One region of the Micromonospora sp. KLBMP9576 genome, then DNA from elsewhere that is predicted to be linked to it. Evidence: riboswitches for the same ligand, from Rfam matches in the RefSeq annotation. Region 1 holds a riboswitch; the other holds the start of a gene.
What was found. Region 1 has a riboswitch for S-adenosylmethionine ahead of ACQ452_RS15025 (ABC transporter substrate-binding protein). Riboswitches for the same ligand answer to the same signal wherever they lie in the genome.
Positions count from the first base shown of each region.

Region 2: it holds a riboswitch for S-adenosylmethionine, as region 1 does, so the genes downstream of both, thrC (threonine synthase) here and ACQ452_RS15025 (ABC transporter substrate-binding protein) in region 1, are expected to answer to the same signal.

Region 1 is NZ_CP194567.1:3,332,351-3,341,413, reverse strand. Features, by position in the region: gene ACQ452_RS15055 (FMN-binding glutamate synthase family protein) at 1-114, opposite strand, end outside; gene ACQ452_RS15050 (hypothetical protein) at 492-1,739, shown strand; gene ACQ452_RS15045 (peptidoglycan recognition protein family protein) at 1,793-2,923, opposite strand; gene ACQ452_RS15040 (phosphotransferase family protein) at 3,057-3,794, shown strand; gene ACQ452_RS15035 (amino acid ABC transporter ATP-binding protein) at 3,791-4,528, opposite strand; gene ACQ452_RS15030 (amino acid ABC transporter permease) at 4,531-5,310, opposite strand; gene ACQ452_RS15025 (ABC transporter substrate-binding protein) at 5,350-6,204, opposite strand; SAM riboswitch class IV at 6,483-6,594, opposite strand; gene ACQ452_RS15020 (MFS transporter) at 6,919-8,169, shown strand; gene ACQ452_RS15015 (mechanosensitive ion channel family protein) at 8,258-9,063, shown strand, end outside.
Region 2 is NZ_CP194567.1:5,843,430-5,852,492, reverse strand. Features, by position in the region: gene ACQ452_RS26040 (ABC transporter permease) at 1-225, shown strand, start outside; gene ACQ452_RS26035 (DUF4232 domain-containing protein) at 222-839, opposite strand; gene ACQ452_RS26030 (hypothetical protein) at 968-1,549, opposite strand; gene ACQ452_RS26025 (hypothetical protein) at 1,546-2,187, opposite strand; gene ACQ452_RS26020 (hypothetical protein) at 2,331-2,594, opposite strand; gene ACQ452_RS26015 (hypothetical protein) at 2,784-3,527, opposite strand; SAM riboswitch class I at 3,707-3,842, shown strand; gene thrC (threonine synthase) at 3,853-5,139, shown strand; gene ACQ452_RS26005 (hypothetical protein) at 5,720-6,232, opposite strand; gene ACQ452_RS26000 (M57 family metalloprotease) at 6,235-6,783, opposite strand; gene paaN (phenylacetic acid degradation protein PaaN) at 6,999-8,672, shown strand; gene ACQ452_RS25990 (N-acetyltransferase family protein) at 8,754-9,063, opposite strand, start outside.

The DNA.
Region 1 (9,063 bases):
TCCGAGCACCGGGAAGTTGCGCAGCAGCGCGTGGTCGCGTTGCAGCAGGTCCCGCGCGGCCAGCGCGGCGACGGCGGCGGCGACGGCGGGTACGGCTCGACTGGCCCATTTCATGCCCGCCACTCTTTCCGCGACGGCCCCGGGCCAAACGACCCCGGGCGAACCGGCGGCGACCGATGCCGGCGGGCGGATCGAGGCCGGCCCCCACCGGGACGGTCGGGGCGGGGATCCGGGGCGGGGGCCGCTGGGGCGGGCGAACGCACCGGTGGGCGCGGCCGGCGGAACGCGAATGCGGACCCGAATTCACCTCCGACAGTCGCCATTCAATTTTAGAAATTGACGAATATTGTTCGAGTAAATAATTACCGGTGGGCAATTGTCTGGTCCTCTCGGGGGCGGTAGCATCGGTCGCACGGACACCCAACCCGAGTCGGCGACCTTCTGGCCGATGTGGATCTCACCGACTTCATCCATTTTCTCCGGGATATCGCATGAAGTTTGTCCAGTTGCTGTCGCGCCGATTCGGTAAGGGTGACTCCGGAACGGCTCCAACAATTTCCGGAACGATTCCGGAGGAAATGCGGGAGGTGCCGTACGTGACGCTATACGGCTGGGACGCCAGTGACTACGACGTCGACCGGGGGCTGACGGTCGACCGGATCCGGGAGGCCCGCGCGGCGGGCATCGACTTCATGACCTACAAGGGCACCGAGCAGTCCGTGGGGGGCACCTTCCACAGCCAGTACTACGGACTCATGCTGACCGCGGCCAAGGACGCCGGCATTCCCTTCCTGGGGATGTACGTCGTGGTGCACTCGGGTGTCTCCATCGAGGACCAGGTCAGGACGGCCATCGACTACGCCGATCGGCACACCTCCTGGTGGCGCGACTACGACCGGTTCTTCTGGCAGATCGACCTGGAGCGCTGGCCGACCGACGACGTGCCGTCGCGCGTCGGGGTCGAGGCGGCCCGGGAGTTGCAGGCGCGCAGCGGCAAGGTCGCGGTGATGTACGCCTCGCGCGGTCAGTACGGATCGGACGAGTTGGGCGACCATCCCCGCTGGAACGCCAATTACCCGTACCGGGTGGCGGAGCACTTCAAGGCCGCCTACGCGCGTGCGGGCGGCGATTCCGGGCCGGGTTGGGTCCGCTACGGCAGGCCGGAGATGATGCCGCGAATCTGGCAGTACACGGATTCGGCGATAATAGGTCGGCAACACACCTGCGATGCCGACGCCTTTCGTGGCACCGCCGAGGATTTCGCCGAAATGATCGGCGCACGAGCGCCGGAAGGGGACGACGAAGTGATCGCCAAGTTTATCAGCGGGACATACCGGGACGTGACGCTCGACGCCACCGACGCCTTCCACGCGATCCGCTGGGAAGACGGCGAATACCACTGGACCCTGCCCGAGGCCGGCATCGTCGGCGTGCAGGCCACGGTCGACCTGCGCGGGTTGCAGCGGGACGATCTCGTCCGGGTGCGGGCGGAGTACCTCGAGCCGGGCCATCCGGAGAGCGACACGCCGCTGCTGACGCAGGAGTTGGTGTCGATCAACCCGGACACCGCCGGTGGCGTCTTCGTCGTGAGCACCCCCGACGTCAACATCGAACTCCCAGAGCACAGCCAGATCCGCATCCAGGTGGCCGTGCGGCCCGGCGACGGCGACACCACCCGCCGGCTGTCGTACGGCGACCTCACCCGGGTCAGCATGGTGCTGTTCCGGCTGCCCGGGTGAGGTCGCGTCCATAGGGGCCGGCGCGCGGTGGTCAGGTCACCGCCGGTGCTGGGTCAGTGGCGCAACGACCGGCGCACGATGCCGCCGACGAGCGCGCACCAGGTGTCGAGGTCCAGCTTGCCGTGGGCCGGCAGGCCGTGGCGCCGCTGGATGTCCTTGACGGCCATCCTGGTCGGGTGGTCGTACTCGCCGGTGACGGCGACCTCGGGGTGACTCTGGAAGTTCAGCAGGAACTGCACGGCGTTGACGGGCAGGCCAACGGCGTCCTTGCCCAACTCCGGCACCAGGGTCTCCCAGGTGGGCGCGGTGAGGGTGGCGTCGACGTCGACCGGGATGCCGTTGCGCTGCTGCCAGTCCTGCACGGCCGCGACGGTGGCGGCGTCGAAGACGCTGTTGACCGGCACGGGGTAGCCCCGGTGGGCCAGCAGGTACTGCGCCACCCGGACGCTGGGGGAGCCGACGAAGCGCCACAGGTCGGGCCAGCGGCGGGCCGGCACGTCGGCGAGGTCGGTGCCGAGTTCGGCGAACACCCGGCGGCGCAGGGTGGGGAACTGTCCGTAGAAGGCCGCCCCGGGGCACGCCGTGGTGCGGAAGTCCCAGTGGCCGAAGATGTCGTGGGCGTGCAGCCCGTACCGCCGGCAGATGGTCGCGCAGAGGGCGACCAGCGAGTCGAGCAGCGCCTCCGGCGGGGTCTCGGTGACGTACGTGCCCTCGTTCTCGATGCCGATGGCCCGGCCGTTCTCGCCGGGGCAGTGCGCCGAGATCATCTGGCGGTCGCCGGCCCGCAGCCGCTCCAGGCTGCCCCGGCGTCCCTCCAGCACGTAGCCGCCGCGGCTGATGGTGAAGTGCTGGCCGGTGTCGGACCAGCCGTTGCCGTCCATGTGCAGGTCCTGGCAGTCGCGGGCCAGCTTGATCCCCTGGGCCTCGGAGTAGTCGGTGACGTTGGGGAACGCCATGTGGTGCACGATGATCTTGTTGGTGGGGATGGCGCTGACCGCCAGCGGGTCCGCCGGTGGACGCGCGCCCCACTCGTCGCAGCCGTAGATCCAGTCCAGGTCGGTGCCGGGGTCCGCCCGCGCGGCGGACGGCAGGGCGAGCTGGCTGCCGACGACCGCGACCGTGGCGGCGCCGAGGCCGGCCCGCAGCAGGGTCCGGCGGTCCAGGGCGGAACTCTCGACGTGCATCGCATCTCCTCTGCGGCCGGAGCTGAGGGCGGGGCGGCCCCGTGAAAAGGAACTCCAGGCATCGCGTGTGCAGTGGAGGATATTGCCAAGGTTCGGCGCTGCGCCAGCCTCCTGCGCCTGGCAGGATGACGGCATGCGGCAGGGCGCGGTCGGCCACGTCCGGCTGGTCCAGCGCCAGGGGCGCGGCCTGGTCGAGAAGCGGATGGCGGAACCCTCCCGCCACGACACGGAGGTCCTCGCCCTGCGGGCACTCGCCCACACGGGCATGCCGGTTGCCGAGCTCGTCGAGGTCGGGCCGGGCTCGATCCTCATGACGCTCATGCCGGGCGAACGACTGGACAGCGAGCACGCCGACGTACGCCTCGACGGGCTCCGCGCCTCCGCGACACTGCTGCGTCGGCTCCACGGGCTGCGACCACCTGCCGGGCTGCCGGCCGCGCCGGACGACGCGCTGATCATCCGCCGCTACCGCGACGCCGGAGGCCCACCGCTTCCGCTCGCCGTTCCACCGGCCGACCGCACGGTGTTCTGCCACGGCGACTGGACCGACGGAAACCTCCTCGCCGCGGACGGCGACATCACCGCGGTCCTCGACTGGGAGGCGGCCCACCTGGGTGACCCGCTCAGGGAGCTGTCCCGCGCGGCCTGGGGCGCGGCGCGCAAGGACCCGCGGTCGTTCGACGCCCTCGTCGACGGGTACGGAGCCGACCCCGCCCGGGTGCGGGCCTGGTTACCGATCCACGCCGCCGAACTCTGGCTGTGGTTCGCCGAAGCCGGGCCGCCCGAATACCTCGAACAGCTCACCGGGGAACTGAGGAGCCTGCCGACGCGCGAGGACGAGGCGTGCCGCGCCCTCGTCGCCGGGACCTAGAGCACCTGGGAGAGGAACCGGCGCAGCCGGGGGTGCTGCGCCTCCTCGAAGATCGCGGCCGGCCCGCCGGCCTCCAGCACCACGCCGCGATCCATGAACGCGACGGTGTCGGCGACCTCCCGGGCGAAGCCCATCTCGTGGGTCACCACCACCATGGTCATGCCGTCGGCCGACAGCTCGGCCATCAGCGCGAGCACCCCCTTGACCAGTTCCGGGTCCAGCGCGGAGGTCGCCTCGTCGAAGAGCATCACCTGCGGGCGCAACGCCAGCGCGCGGGCGATCGCGACCCGTTGCTGCTGCCCGCCGGAGAGCTGCGCCGGCCGGGCGTCGGCCTTGGCCGCCAGCCCCACCAGCGCCAGGTGCTCGCGGGCGAGCGCCGCCGCCTCGTCCGCGTCGAGCTTGCGGATGCGGCGCAGCGCGAGGGTGATGTTGCGCAGCACGCTCATGTGCGGAAAGAGGTTGAACTGTTGGAAGACCATGCCGACCCGCTGCCGCAGGGCGTCCGGGTCGTCGCCGAGCACACTGCGCCCGTCGAGCAGCACGTCGCCGCGGTCGGGCTCGATGAGTCGGTTGATCGTGCGCAGCAGCGTGGACTTGCCCGACCCGGACGGGCCGATCACGCAGGCCGTCGCCCCGCGCGCCACGTCCAGGTCTACCCCGCGCAGCACCCGGTGTGCGCCGAAGGCCAGGTGTACGTCGCGGACGCTCAGGCTCACCGAGGTCGTCGTGTCGATGCTCATCGCTGGTTTCCTCCCGCCGCTCCCGGCAGCGCCAGGTCGAGGTCGTCGTCGGTGTCGTCGGGCGCGGCGGCCTGCCGGCCGTGCCGCAGCCGCCGGTCGATCCAGTTCACGGCGTGCGTCAGCGGCACGGTCAGCACCAGGTAGCACAGCCCGGCCAGCAGCAGCGCCGACTGGTTGCCGGTGTTCGCCGCGTAGTCCTGCCCGATCCGGAACAGCTCCCGCTGGCTGGCCAGCAGGCCGAGGAAGTAGACCAGGCTGGAGTCCTTGATCAGCGCGATCAGCTGGTTCACCCAGGCCGGCAGCACCCGCCGGATGCCCTGCGGGACGATCACCAGGCGCATCGCCTCGCCCCAGGACAGGCCCAGCGCCCGGGCCCCCTCCAGTTGGGCGGCCTCCACCGACTGGATGCCGGAGCGGAAGATCTCTCCGATGTAGGCCGCCGCGATCAGCGACAGTGCCAGGATGCCGAGGGGATACGGGTTGGGCCCCCACACCTGCATGCCCAGCGGCGCCAGGCCGACGCCGATGAGCAGGATCGTCGCCGCCGCGGGCAGGCCGCGGAACACGTCGGTGTAGACCCGCGCCGGCCACCGCAACCATCGGGTACGCGAGATGCCCGCGACGGCCAGCGCCATGCCCAGCACCGAGCCGAGCAGGGCGGCGGAGATCGCCAGGATCAGCGTGTTGGGCAGCCCCACCGTCAGCATCTCGGGCAGCGCCTCGCGCATGGAGTCCGCGTCGAAGAAGGTCTCCCACAGGGTGCTCAACGGATCCATCGTCTCTCCTACCGCCCCGCTCGCTCGTCGTCGTACGTGTCAGGAGGTGGCCGCGGCCGACGGCACCGGGACCGTGCCACTGCCCGGCGTGAAGTCGGCCGGGATCTGCCGGCCCGGGTAGTACTGGGCCTGCAGGCGGCTCCACGTGCCGTCCGCGATCACCTCGTCGAGGCCCCGGTTCAGCGCCTCGCGCAGCTTGTCGTTGCCCCTGGCGACCGCGTACGCCGTGGGGGACGGGCTGAGCAGCTTGGCCGCGACCGTGATCTTGCCGCCGCTGTCGGCGGCCGACTTGTCCCCGATCTCGGCGGGGGCGATCCAGGCGTCGGCGGTGCCGGCCTTGAGCTGGTTGATCGCCCCGTTGTAGTCGGGCACCCGGACCGGGTCGAGCCCCTCGCCGGTGGCGTAGTCGTCCTGGACGGTGCCCTGCACCACCACGACCCGCTTGCCGGCGAGCTGGTCGAATCCGCTGATCGACGAGCCGGCCGGCACGTCGAGTCCGAAGTGGCCGAAGTCGTAGCCGTTGCCGAAGTCGACTGTCTTCTTCCGCGCCTCGGTGATCGTGATGGAGGAGCTGCCGACGTCGAACTTGCGGTTGTTGACCTGGGAGAGCAGGGCGGAGAAGTCGGTGCCGACGAACTCGACCTTCAGCCCGACCTTCGCCGCGACCGCGGTGAGCAGGTCGTTGTCGAAGCCGGTGAACTTGCCGTCCTTGAGATAGACGTTCGGCGGGGCGTCGGTGAGCGTGCCGGTGCGCAGCACGCCCGGCTGGAGCAGGCCGTACGGGTTGTCGGCCGCGCCGGCCGCGTCGTCGCCGCAGCCGGTCAGGGCGGTGGCGGCGAGAGCGGCGGCCACGCCGAGGGCGGCGGCCCGGGTCAGGGAGGTAAGGATGCGCACGGGTGTCTCCGAGGGTGTGGTCCGGCGGCGGGCACGGGCGTGCCGCGCCGGCGGGACGCCCGATGGGCGTACCGCTGAAGGAGGTGGTGCCGGTGAGGGAGGGGGAATGCGCGCCTAGCGCGGGTCGCCAAGGCGACAGGAGGTGGCGCAGACCCGCATCGTGTCGACGTGGCGGCGCCGGGTCAGGCCCGGCGACGTCGGGGCCACGACGGAAACCGTCGGCGATGAACAGGTGCGAAAGGACATGGCTCTCCTCGGTCGCTGACGACCCGGGAACCAGGCCGCGCTTGCACCGGAGCTGCTCCGGTGCCTGGTCTTCACCCGGGGCACCCCTGCGCGGACGAGGGTTGCCGGCCAGCGAGCCGGGGCTTGACGCTGGCGCTCATGACCTGCCGAGGAGGCTAGCGCCCGCCTCGGGTGGCCGTCCAGTCGCTATGACCACGCTCACCCGCGACCGCGTGCGGGCCGGCGCCGGTGCGGACGGGCCCCGCGCAGCGCCACCCGGAAATCACGCGCCCCCACGCCCCCCGGTGCCGCGTCTAGACTGCCCACGTGATCGCGTTGCGCCTCGCCGCCGCCGCGTACGGCCAGTGGAGCACCCCCGCGCTTCCGTTGTACGGCGACGACCACGAACGCTCCGACTTCGCTCCCTGACCGGCCCGGCGCCGCGCGCCCCCCGGTCCATTTCCCCGCCACCGTCCGGGAGCGTCCATCATGCCCGTGCCCGAGGAAGCCGCACTCGTACCGACCGCCGACCCTCCGCCGGCCGGCGGAGCAGCCGCCGACCCCACCGACACCTCCGCCCTCGCGGTGCTCCGGGCGCCACAGACCGCCCGGGTCCTGGCGGCCAGCCTGCTCGGCCGTATGCCGTTCGGCGCGGCCCCCCTGGCCCTGCTGGTGTTCGCCCGGGAGACGATGACGCTCACCGTGGCCGGCCTGCTGGTCGGCGCGTTCACCGCCGGCACGGCGGTGGGCCAGCCGATGCTCGCCCGGATGGCGGACCGCTGGCGCCAGCCGCCGGTGCTGTGGCTGGCCGTGACGGTGTCGACGGTCGGCTTCGCGCTCATCGCCCTGCACGTCGACCTGCCGATGGCCGTCCTCGGCGCCGCCCTGGCCGGGGCGGGGGCTCCGCCGTTCGAGTCGTGCCTGCGGGTGCTCTGGCGCGACCTGCTCCCCGCGCACCGCGTGCAGACCGCGTACACCCTGGACATCGCCGTCCAGGAGACGATCTTCATTCTCGGCCCGGTGGTGACGCTCGCCGCCGTGGGCCTGGCCGGCCCGGCCGGCGGCCTGGGCGCCGCCGCGCTCTTCCAGGCCGCCGGCACGGTCTGGTTCGCCACGACCGGCGCGGTCCGGCGCTGGCGGGGCGAGCCGGCGGTACGGCACTGGGCAGGTCCGCTGCGGGCCGGCCGGCTCCGGCTGCTCCTCGGGGCGCTGGTGCTGGTCGGCGCGGCGGTGGGCAGCGTGACCGTCGCCGCGACCGGGTACGCCGAGTCGGCGGGGGCGCGTTCCTGGGCGGGCTGGCTGCTCGCCGCGCAGGCCACGGGGGCGCTGACCGGCGGCCTGCTCTTCGTACGCTTCGGCGGGCTGCGCAGGCACGCCACCCTGCCCCGCGTGGTCGGGGTCTTCGCCGCCGGCTACCTGCCGTTGCTGCTCACCCCGGCTCCGGGCGTGATGCTGGCGCTGATGGCGCTCAGCGGGCTCGCGCTCCCGGCCCTGCTGACCATCGCCTTCGTCGCGCTCGACGACCTCGCGCCCGTTGGCACGGTGGCCGAGGCGTTCGCCTGGGCGGCGACGGCGTTCTCTGTCGGCAGCGCGGGCGGCGCGGCGGTGGCCGGGGCGCTGCTGGACGTCACGGGGGAGGTGACCGTCGGCTTCCTGATCGCTCCGCTGAGCGCCGCGGCGGCCTGTGGTGTCGCGCTGATGGGTGCCGGCAGGCCCGGCCAGGGCGGACGCACGCGGTGAAGCGGTGCCGGGTGACCGGTGTTTCCCCGCTCGCCGCCGGGGGTAGGTCGGGCCGGATGAACCCGGACAGCGTTGTGGAGGATTTCCGATGAGAGACGACTTCGGCGACGCGGTGGGGGACACGCTCCGGTCGGTGCTGCTGTTCCTGCCCAGGGCGGTCGCCTTCGTGGCCATCCTGGTGGCCGGCTGGCTGATCGCCAAGGCCGTGCTGAAGATCGTGGGCAAGGTGCTCGAACGGGTGGGCTTCGACCGCGCCGTGGAGCGCGGCGGGATCCGCCGCGCCCTGGCCCGCTCCCGGTACGACGCCAGCGACCTCGTGGCCCGGCTCGCCTACTACGGGGTGCTGCTGGTGACCCTCCAGCTCGCCTTCGGCATCTGGGGCCCGAACCCGATCTCCGACCTGATCGCCGGTGTGATCGCCTGGCTGCCGCGCGCCTTCGTCGCGATCGTCATCGTCGTGGTCGCCGCGGCCATCGCCAACGCGGTGAAGGACATCATCAGCGGCGCCCTGGGCGGGTTGTCGTACGGCCGGGTCCTGGCCACGATCGCCTCCGTCTTCATCCTCGGCTTGGGCGTCATCGCCGCGCTCGACCAGATCGGCGTGGCCACCGCGGTCACGACGCCGGTGCTGATCGCGGTGCTGGCCACCGTCGGCGGCGTCCTCGTCGTCGGGGTGGGCGGCGGGCTGGTCCGTCCGATGCAGAGCCGCTGGGAGTCGTGGCTGGCCCGGGCCGAGCGGGAGTCGCGGCTGATCGCCACGCACGCCCGCGCCTACCAGGCCGGACGCCGCGACAGCGAGGCCCACCTCGGCACCCCGGCCAGCACCGGGGATCCGGAGGCGACCCAGGTGGTCTCCGCTCCGCGCGTCGGCGGTGACGCGGAGGCGACCCAGGT
Region 2 (9,063 bases), 2.5 Mb from region 1:
GCGGTGCTGCTCTGGATCCTCTCCGGCATCCTCGACCAGATCACCGCCCTGGGCGCGCTGCGCGCGTTCCTGCCGACGCACTACAGCACGGCCTGGCTGGGGCTGCTGTCGACGCCGGTGCAGACCGACGACGTGGTACGCGGCGCGATCTCCGCGATCAGCTACGCGACGCTGTTCTGGGGGCTGGCGTTCTGGCGCTTCACCCGCAAGGACATCACCAGCTAGGACGCCTGTTTCTGCCAGGCGCTGACGCCGAGCCGGCCCGTGTTGCCGAGGTCGATCGGCCCGTCCAGGCCGACGACCTGCGCGGGCCGGCCGGCGACGGGCGCGACCTCCAGGCGCTCGCCGTCGGTGGCGACGACCGTCGGGTCGGTGACCAGGTTGCGCCAGAGCACGGCGGCGCCGGCCCGTTCGCCGGGGCGCAGGGTCAGCGGCTCCGGCGGGGCGTCGAAGCCCGACGTGATCCCCTTGGCCCCGTCGACCACCTGGACCGTTATCGGGTTGCCCTCGCCGTCGAGCAGGCGCGGCACCGGGTAGCCGTCGAGCGGGTAGGGCCGCGTGCCGCAGTTGACCAGTTCCAGGCCGAGGGCCCGCAGTCCCATCGCGGCGCTGACGCCCGGCGAACTGATCCGTACGCCGGATTGCGGGCAGTCGCTCGTGGGCGTGACCCCGGCCGTCGGCGCGGCCGGTGGCGTGGTGGGGACCGGGCCGGCCGCCGGGAGGCCGCTCGCCGGGGTGCAGGCGCCGAGCAGGGCGAGGCCGGCGACCGCGAGGCCGGTGGCTCGACCGGGGAACCGGTCGCGGGAGTGCGGTGCGCGTCGGGGCGCCGGGCCTGCCATCGTCCGATCATCGCACCCGCCGGCGCGGGTCCGGGAACGCTGTCGAGCTGAATCGGCTACGACATCACCGGCTTGGTCGAGAGGCGGCCCAGCGGGCTTGATGGCAACCCCTGATCAGGCGTGGCCGCTCAGATGGCCCGTAGATAGCGGCGGAGGTTGTCCTTCGACTGCCGCAGCAGGGTGCAGGCATCCTCGACTGACCTGCGGGCGCCGGTCAGCTTTCCGTTCACCTGCTGCATGAGGGCTGGACTTGCCCCGGTGACCACGGTCATCAGCCAGCTGTGGTTGGTGCCGATGCGATCCAGCACGCCGATCAGGCCCTGCTGGTTGCGTTCGATGTGCGCGATGATCTGCTGGATCTCCGCGGCAAGGCTGCCGACGCTCGCCGGCCCGCCGCCGGCGGCGCTGCCTCGCCGTTCCTGGCGGCGCGCCTTGACGGTGTCGAAGGCCGAGGTCACCATCGCCTTGGCGGCTGCTCCCGAGGCTGCTCCCAGAACCAGCCCCGACCCTGCCAGCACTGCCGGTGACAGCCGGACCCCCTGTCTGGCGACGGCGGTGGCCGCGGCCAGTCCGGCGGCGGCACCGCCCCATTCGCTCAACTTCTCCAGCAGCTTGCCGAGGCCCTCCTTGGGTGCCTCGTAGCGGAGACTGCGCAGGTAGCCGTCCTGTTGCCGGGACCCGCTGCGGTATCCCCGCCGCCGGTAGCTCATAGCGCCGCTACGGGATCCAGGAAGGCACACTGGGTGGCGATCATCATCGGCAGGTTCACCGCCACCTCCCGGGCGACTCCCTCGGGTGTCAGGCCGATCGGGTCCTCACCCGCCGCCAACTCCTCCTCGTCGGCCCGGGCGAAGTAGGCGCAGGCCTCCCACAGGTTGGCGTGCAGGAAGGAGAACGCCCACATCACGTAGGCGTCGTTCTGCAGTGCCACCAGGGGGTGGTTGTGGTGGCCCATGCGGTGGTAGTGGGGCTCCTCGGCTGTCGATCCCATGCCCTCGGCGGTGGGGAAGAGGCGGTAGTGCCGGAACACGTCTTCGAGCGGGCCTTCGGGGTCGAACTCCAGCAGCAGACCCCGGTTGACCAGAGCCTCGACCAGTCGCGCGGCGTCGGGCTGTGGCTTCGGGGCGGTCAGCAGCGACTCCACCAGCCGTGCCCGGTCCACGCGCAGCTCCGAGTGGCCCTCGACGTCCAGGAAGACGGCCCCGTAGACGCCGACCTCGTCCTCGCTGAGGTCGACCATGTCCGCGCCGAGGTGGATCTCCCACGACTCCGGCGTCGGGTCGGCGGGGCGCACATACCGGTGTTGTGGTCCGAGGCTGAAGCCCACCGGGATGATGACGCGAGGCATCGGCCGTCCCTTCGCCATTGCGGGTGCCGTCGACCCTACCGAAGACAGGCACTGTCCGTCACCCCGAAACGCCAAGCGGTCACATCATCTTATGTCGATGCAGATGGCCTCCTCGTCTGCGCCGACACGCGGCCCGGAGGCGGTCAGCCGAGGAGGTTCATGTAGTTGCGGGCCGCCGCCGAGCTGCCCTGGATCAGGTCCATCGCCTCGGCCAGTCGTTGCTTGCTCTGCTCGGCCCGGGCGATGGCCTCGCCGATGGCCGGATGGCTGGTGCCGGCCGCGACCGCCCGCATCCGGGCCAGCGTCTGGTCCGTGGCCTCGACGGCGGCCCGGATCTGCATGAGCGTGGCATTGCCCTGCTCCGCGGCCTGCGCGAGGGCTGCCTTGACTTCCTCGATGCTCGCCATCCGACCCTCCGGCGCATCAACGTGAGGCGATGTCGCTCCACGTGTCTGTCCGGACACTATCGGAGACGGCCGGGTCACCGCACTCCCGACAGCCGCGCCGGGTCGGGATGCCGACATCTACAGTGCACACTCCCCGCGCCGCCGCGCGCGGGGAGTGTCGTGCCGCGCGCGGCGGCCCGGTGGGAGCCGTCAGCGGGAACGGGACTTGCGCTTGCGGGTGGGGGAGTTGCCGTCGGGGACCGTGCCGTCGTCCGGTGAGTCGGCGGTGCCGCCGCCGTCGGTGGGGGCCTCGGTCGCCCGGGCGTCGGTGTGGCCCAGCTTGGTCAGTGTCGTGCCTTTGAGCTGGTAGACGGCAGAGCGCCTGATGTTCAGCTCCGCCATCGGGCTGCTCGGCGAGCGGGTCAGGTAGACCACCGCCGCCCTGCCGGCCTGGAGGCTGATGCTCTGCACCGGGGTCCGGTCGCCGAGGTCGAGCTGGGCCTGGTAGACCGGTTCGCCGTCGACACCGCGCCAGACGGCGAGGGTGAAGAAGCGGCCGGTGCCGCCGCCGTCGAGCATCAGCACGCCGATCGCGTCGTCCGCCCCGTCGCCGTCGAGATCGCCGACGGCGCACGGCCGCTGCAACTGCACAGTCGTGCCGTCGCGGTCGGACCAGCGGCCGTCGGCGAGGCGGATCGGGGCGGCGTACCCCCGGTAGCGGACCTTGCCGCTGCCGACGCGGGCGCCGCGCAGTTCGAGGCAGGTGAGCTGGTCGTTCGTGCGGCGCGGGGTCGCGGTCGGGCTCGGGCGTGCGGGCGGATCGCTGTCGCTGCGCTCGCTGACGGTGTCGCGCTGCCGCTTGCGCTCCTTGCCGTTGCCCGTGGAGCAGGCGGTGGTGGCCGCCAGCAGGCAGGCCATGGCGAGCGCCACCACCGGGACGAGCTTGCGACGCATTGCAGGATTCCCTTCCGTCGATGAGCCCGCACGGTAGCGGTCCCACGCCAGCCCGGTGGCGGCGGTCGGTCACCGCGTTCGGGGTGCCGACGGGGCGGTACGCGGCGACGTGCTCACAGCGTGGGATCCCTGGTGGGCGGGCCCGGGAAGTCCGCCTAGACTCGGCGGCACAACTGCATACCTCATCCAGAGGGGCTGAGGGATACGGCCCGACGACGCCCCGGCAACCACCCCGCGCGCTCATTGCAGAGCGCCCCGCGGGGCAGGTGCCAATTCCGTCCCCGCCGCAGGGTGCGATGCGGGGAAAGATGAGAGGACCCTCGACATGACGTCGACGTTCGTCCCCGCCGGCATCGACACCACGGCCAGCCCTGCCCGCGCCCTGGCCTGCCGTGCCTGTTCGGCCCGCTACCCGCTCGCCGCCCAGCACGCCTGCTACGAGTGTTTCGGTCCGCTGGAGGTCGACTACGACACCGCCGCGCTGGCGGCGGTCACCCGGGAGCAGATCGAGGCCGGTCCGCGCAACATCTGGCGGTACGCGGCGCTGCTGCCCGCCGGTCAGGACCCGGCGACCCGGGTCACCCTCGATCCGGGCCTCACCCCGTTGGTGGCCGCCCCGCTCCTCGCCGCCGAGTTGGGCCTCACCGCCCCGCTCTGGGTCAAGGACGACAGCGCCAACCCGACCCACTCGTTCAAGGACCGGGTGGTCTCGGTGGCGTTGACCGCCGCCCGCGCGCTCGGCTTCGGCCGCTACGCCTGCGCCTCCACCGGGAACCTGGCCAACTCGGTCGCCGCGCACGCGGCCCGGGCCGGCGTGCCGTCGGTGGTCTTCATCCCTGGTGACCTCGAGCAGGGCAAGGTCATCACCACCGCCGTCTACGGCGGTGAGCTGGTCGCCGTCGACGGCTCGTACGACGACGTCAACCGGCTCTGCGGCGAGCTGGTGGAGACGGACGAGTTCGAGGACACCGCCTTCGTCAACGTCAACGTGCGCCCCTACTACGCCGAGGGCTCGAAGACGCTCGGCTACGAGGTGGCCGAGCAGCTCGGCTGGCGGATCCCCGCGCAGGTGGTGATCCCGATGGCCTCGGGCGAGCTGCTCACCAAGATCGACAAGGCGTTCGCCGAGCTGGTCGAGATCGGCCTGGTCGAGGCGCCGGCCGGTGGCTGGAAGGTGTTCGGCGCCCAGTCGGCCGGCTGCAACCCGATCGCCACCGCGCTGCACGCCGACACCGACACCATCGTCCCGGTCAAGCCGACCGGCATCGCGAAGTCGCTGAACATCGGCGACCCGGCCGCCGGCCTCTACGCGCTCGAGGCGGTGCGCCGTACCGGGGGCTGGATGGAGTACGCCGACGACGACGAGATCCGCGCCGGCATCCGGCTGCTGGCCCGGACCACCGGCGTCTTCGCCGAGACCGCCGGCGGGGTGACCGTGGCCGTGCTGGGCAAGCTGGTCGAGTCCGGCCGCCTCGACCCGACCGCGGAGACCGTCGTGTTCAACACCGGCGAGGGGCTCAAGACCCTCGACGCGGTGGCCGGCCAGGTCGGTCCCACCCACCGCATCAAGCCCTCGCTGCGCGCCGCCCGCGACGCCGGTCTCCTCGGCTGACCCCACCCCACCCACCCTGGTCCGCGCCCGTCCTCCGCGTCGATCATGAGGTTGGTCGCGAAGTCGATCGCGAACAGTGCCGCCAACCTCATGATCGGCCTCGGGCCTCGGGCTCGGAAGGCTGGGCCTCGGGGGTCGGGGGTCGGGTTTCGGGGGCCGGGAGATGGCGTGTCTAGGGGGTTGCGGGCAGGAGGGTGGGGATTCGTTCGGTAACTGGGTTTTCGCTGTGAGTGCGGAAAACGCGCCGACAAGGACTTGACGGCAGGAACCGGACGGCGCAAGATGCTCCGTGCGGGAGGGCGTTTCGCCGGAGACTTTCAGTTCTTGCGACCCAACGCCGAAGGCGTTGTGCGAGCGTCCCTCCCGACCAACCTCCGATCGGGCCAGCGGTTGATCCGCTGGCCCGATCGTCGTCGTGCGGCACACCCACGCCAAGCGGGCTGACCGACCGCGTCGATCCCCACCGCCGACCTGACCGCGTCCAGCGGGTTGCGGTCAGGTCGGCGACCGAGGGTGGGGGGTCCGGCCGGGCTTTCTGCCGATCGGATCGGGGCCGGGCGCCCTGCGGTGTCTGCCCGAGCTAGGACACCGTGGTGTCCTGGTTCGCCACCGCCTGGGTCCAGACGTGCACGCTCGCGCCGGACGTGGTGACCGGTGCCAGCGTCGGGGTCAGCACCAGGACGTGTTCGTCGGACCCGTTCCGGCTGGTGAGGGGCAGGACGTACGCGGAGCCGACGGCGAGTTGCTGGACGCCTTCGACTGTCCAGGTGGCCTTCCCGCGGGTTCCGCCGAGTTGGTCGACGAGGATGGTGTCCCCGACGTCGCCCTTGAGCTTGTCGGAAACGGCGACCTTGAAGATCGTGTGGGGGGCGCCGCGCTCACCCTGGCGTACCTCCGCTACGCCAGTGACGGTCCCGACCACGACCGCATCGGCGTAGCCGGCGACCTTGGCGCGGTTGGTGGTGTCGAACGCGAAGCTCACCGAAACCGGGTGGGTCTGAGCCGGGCGAAGCTGTTGGTAGGTGAACCAGCCGCCGACGGCCAGGACAAGGGCGACCAGCCCGACGAACGGGGCCTTCAGTCGGTGGTTCATCGTCAGTACCCCCATTTGCTGTGATAGGTGCTGATGTCCCATGATTGCAAATTGTTGTTCATGTTCGGGTTGTAGTCGGTCGAGTAGGGGTCCATGACCGCCACCTCAGGACCGTGGTCGAGACCGATGGCGTGCCCGAATTCGTGGGTCATCGCGGCGTGATCACGTGAGGTGCTGTAACTGTCGAGATAGTGCGTGTTCATGACGATGTCGTCCGCGCCGCCTACGCAGGAGTAGTAGGCGACCGTGCCGTTCCCGCCGTCATTGCTGTCGCTGACGTCGACGTCGGAATAACTCCAGGCGTCGTCCGCTCTGACGTTGATGGGATTGAGCGCGTTCCACTGGTTGACCGCGTGATTGAGCGAGTCGTTGTACTTGGTGAAGTCATCGTAGACGAGCTCCCCGCCGTCGACCGCGTTGCAGGCGCTTCCGGCAATTCCCACGTCAGCCGCGGCAGGGGTCGCGAACAGGGCGGACGCGGCGAGCATCCCGGACGCCATCAGCATTGTCCAGGCCGGCCGGCGACGGAAGGCAGACTCTCGTTGCTCCACAGAACCCCCTCGAGATAGATAGAAGGTCGTCACTGTATCTGACCCGAGGCATTCGATGTGACCCGAATTCCGCGGAGCCCGGTCCGCCCCCGAGGGGGGTGCGGGCGTGCGGCGACGCCGTCGCTGCCTCGGCGGCTGGACGGACTGGCAGCTCACCATCTGAGTTGTGACACGGGCCTACTGATCTGAGGGGTTGCTGTTGCATGATTGCGGGCATGACGGAGACCCCGCACCCCCTGTACGACAGGCACGCCGACACCCTCAACCGTGCGCTGACCGCGATCACGGAGCGCGGGTACTGGTCCGCCTACCCCGAGTCGCCCAGCCCCCGGGTCTACGGCGAGACCGCCGCCGCCGACGGCAAGGCCGCCTTCGAGGCGTACCTCGGCGGTGACTTCCCCCTCGACCAGCCGGGCGCGGCCGACCGGGTCGCCACCGAGACCAGCCCGTTCGGCGTCGAGCTGAACGTCCGCTACCCGCACGCCGGCGCCGACGAACTGGTCGCCGCGGCCTCCGCCGCCCTGCCCAGCTGGCGCGACGCCGGTCCGCAGGCCCGGGCGGGGGTCTGTCTGGAGATCCTCGACCGGCTGCACAGGCACATCTTCGAGCTGGCCAACGCGGTGCAGTTCACCAGCGGCCAGGCCTTCGTGATGGCCTTCCAGGCCGGCGGCGCGCACGCGCTGGACCGCGCGCTGGAAGCGGTCGCCTACGCGTACGCGGAGATGACCCGGCACCCACGGACGGCGGCCTGGGAGAAGGCGGCCGGCAAGGGCGACCCGCTGCGGATGACCAAGACCTTCCACGTGGTGCCCCGGGGCGTGGCGCTGGTCATCGGCTGCAACACCTTCCCGACCTGGAACTCGTACCCGGGGCTGTTCGCCTCGCTGGTCACCGGCAACCCGGTCCTCGTCAAGCCGCACCCGCGCGCGGTGCTGCCGCTGGCGATCACGGTGCGGTACGCCCGGGAGGTGCTCGCCGAGGCCGGCTTCGACCCGAACCTGGTGCTGCTCGCCCCCGAGGCGCCCGGCGAGAAGCTCGCCTCCACGCTGGCCCTGCACCCGGCCGTGAAGATCATCGACTTCACCGGTTCGACGGAGTACGGCGACTGGCTGGAGGCCAACGCCCGGCAGGCGGCCGTCTACACCGAGAAGGCCGGGCTGAACACGGTCGTGATCGACTCCACCGACGACTTCGCCGGGATGTGCCGCAACCTCGGCTTCACGCTGACGCTCTACAGCGGCCAGATGTGCACCACCTCGCAGAACATCCTGATCCCCGCCGGCGGCATCGCCACCGACCAGGGGCACAAGAGCTTCGACGAGGTGGCCGGCGGGATCGCCGCCGCCGTCGGCAAGCTCACCGCCGACCCGGCGCGCGGGGTGGAGTTCACCGGGGCGATCGTCAACGACGGGGTGCTGGAGCGCCTCGACGAGGTCACCAAGGTCGGCGAGGCGGTGCTGGAGTCGCGTACGGTCGAGCACCCGGCCTTCCCCGGCGCGGTGGTCCGCACCCCGACGCTCGTCCGGCTGGGATCCGGCGACTCCGCGACCTACTCGCGGGAGTGGTTCGGGCCGATCTCGTTCGCCATCGCGACCGACTCCACCGCTCACAGCCTGGAGATCCTGCGCTCCACGGTCGGCGAGAAGGGCGCGCTGACCGCGGCCGTCTACTCCACCGACGACGCTGTCCTGGACGCGGCCGAGGCGGTGGCGATCGAGGTCGGGGTGCACCTGTCCGGCAACCTGACCGGCGGGGTCTTCGTGAACCAGTCGGCGGCCTTCTCCGACTTCCACGGCAGCGGCGCCAACCCGGCGGCCAACTCGGCGCTGACCGACGGCGCCTACGTGGCCAACCGGTTCCGCGTCGTGCAGTCCCGCCGGCACGCGTGATCGTCGCGGCTGCCCGGGTCGGTCGCGCGTGGCGCGGCCCGGGCAGCCGCCGGTCGGTGGGGCGGCCCGGGGCGTCGCCGGTCAGGCGGGGCGGCGCATCTGGAGTTCGGTGAGCGCCGGCACGGTGGGGTGCGGGACGCGTACCCCGGTGTCCGCGAAGCCCAGCCGACCGTACGCGCGGCAGGCCCGGTCGTTGCCGACCACGACCTCCAACATCAGCTCGGGGCGCCCGCAGGCCCGCGACCAGTCCGCGACGGCGTCGACCAGGTCACCGAGGAGCCCGGTGCCCCGCCGCGACGGGGTGACGTAGACGGCGTACACCACGGTCAGCCCCGGCTCCCCGGGGGCGGCCATGCCGCCGGCGTGCCCGACGAACCGTCCGCCCGGGTCC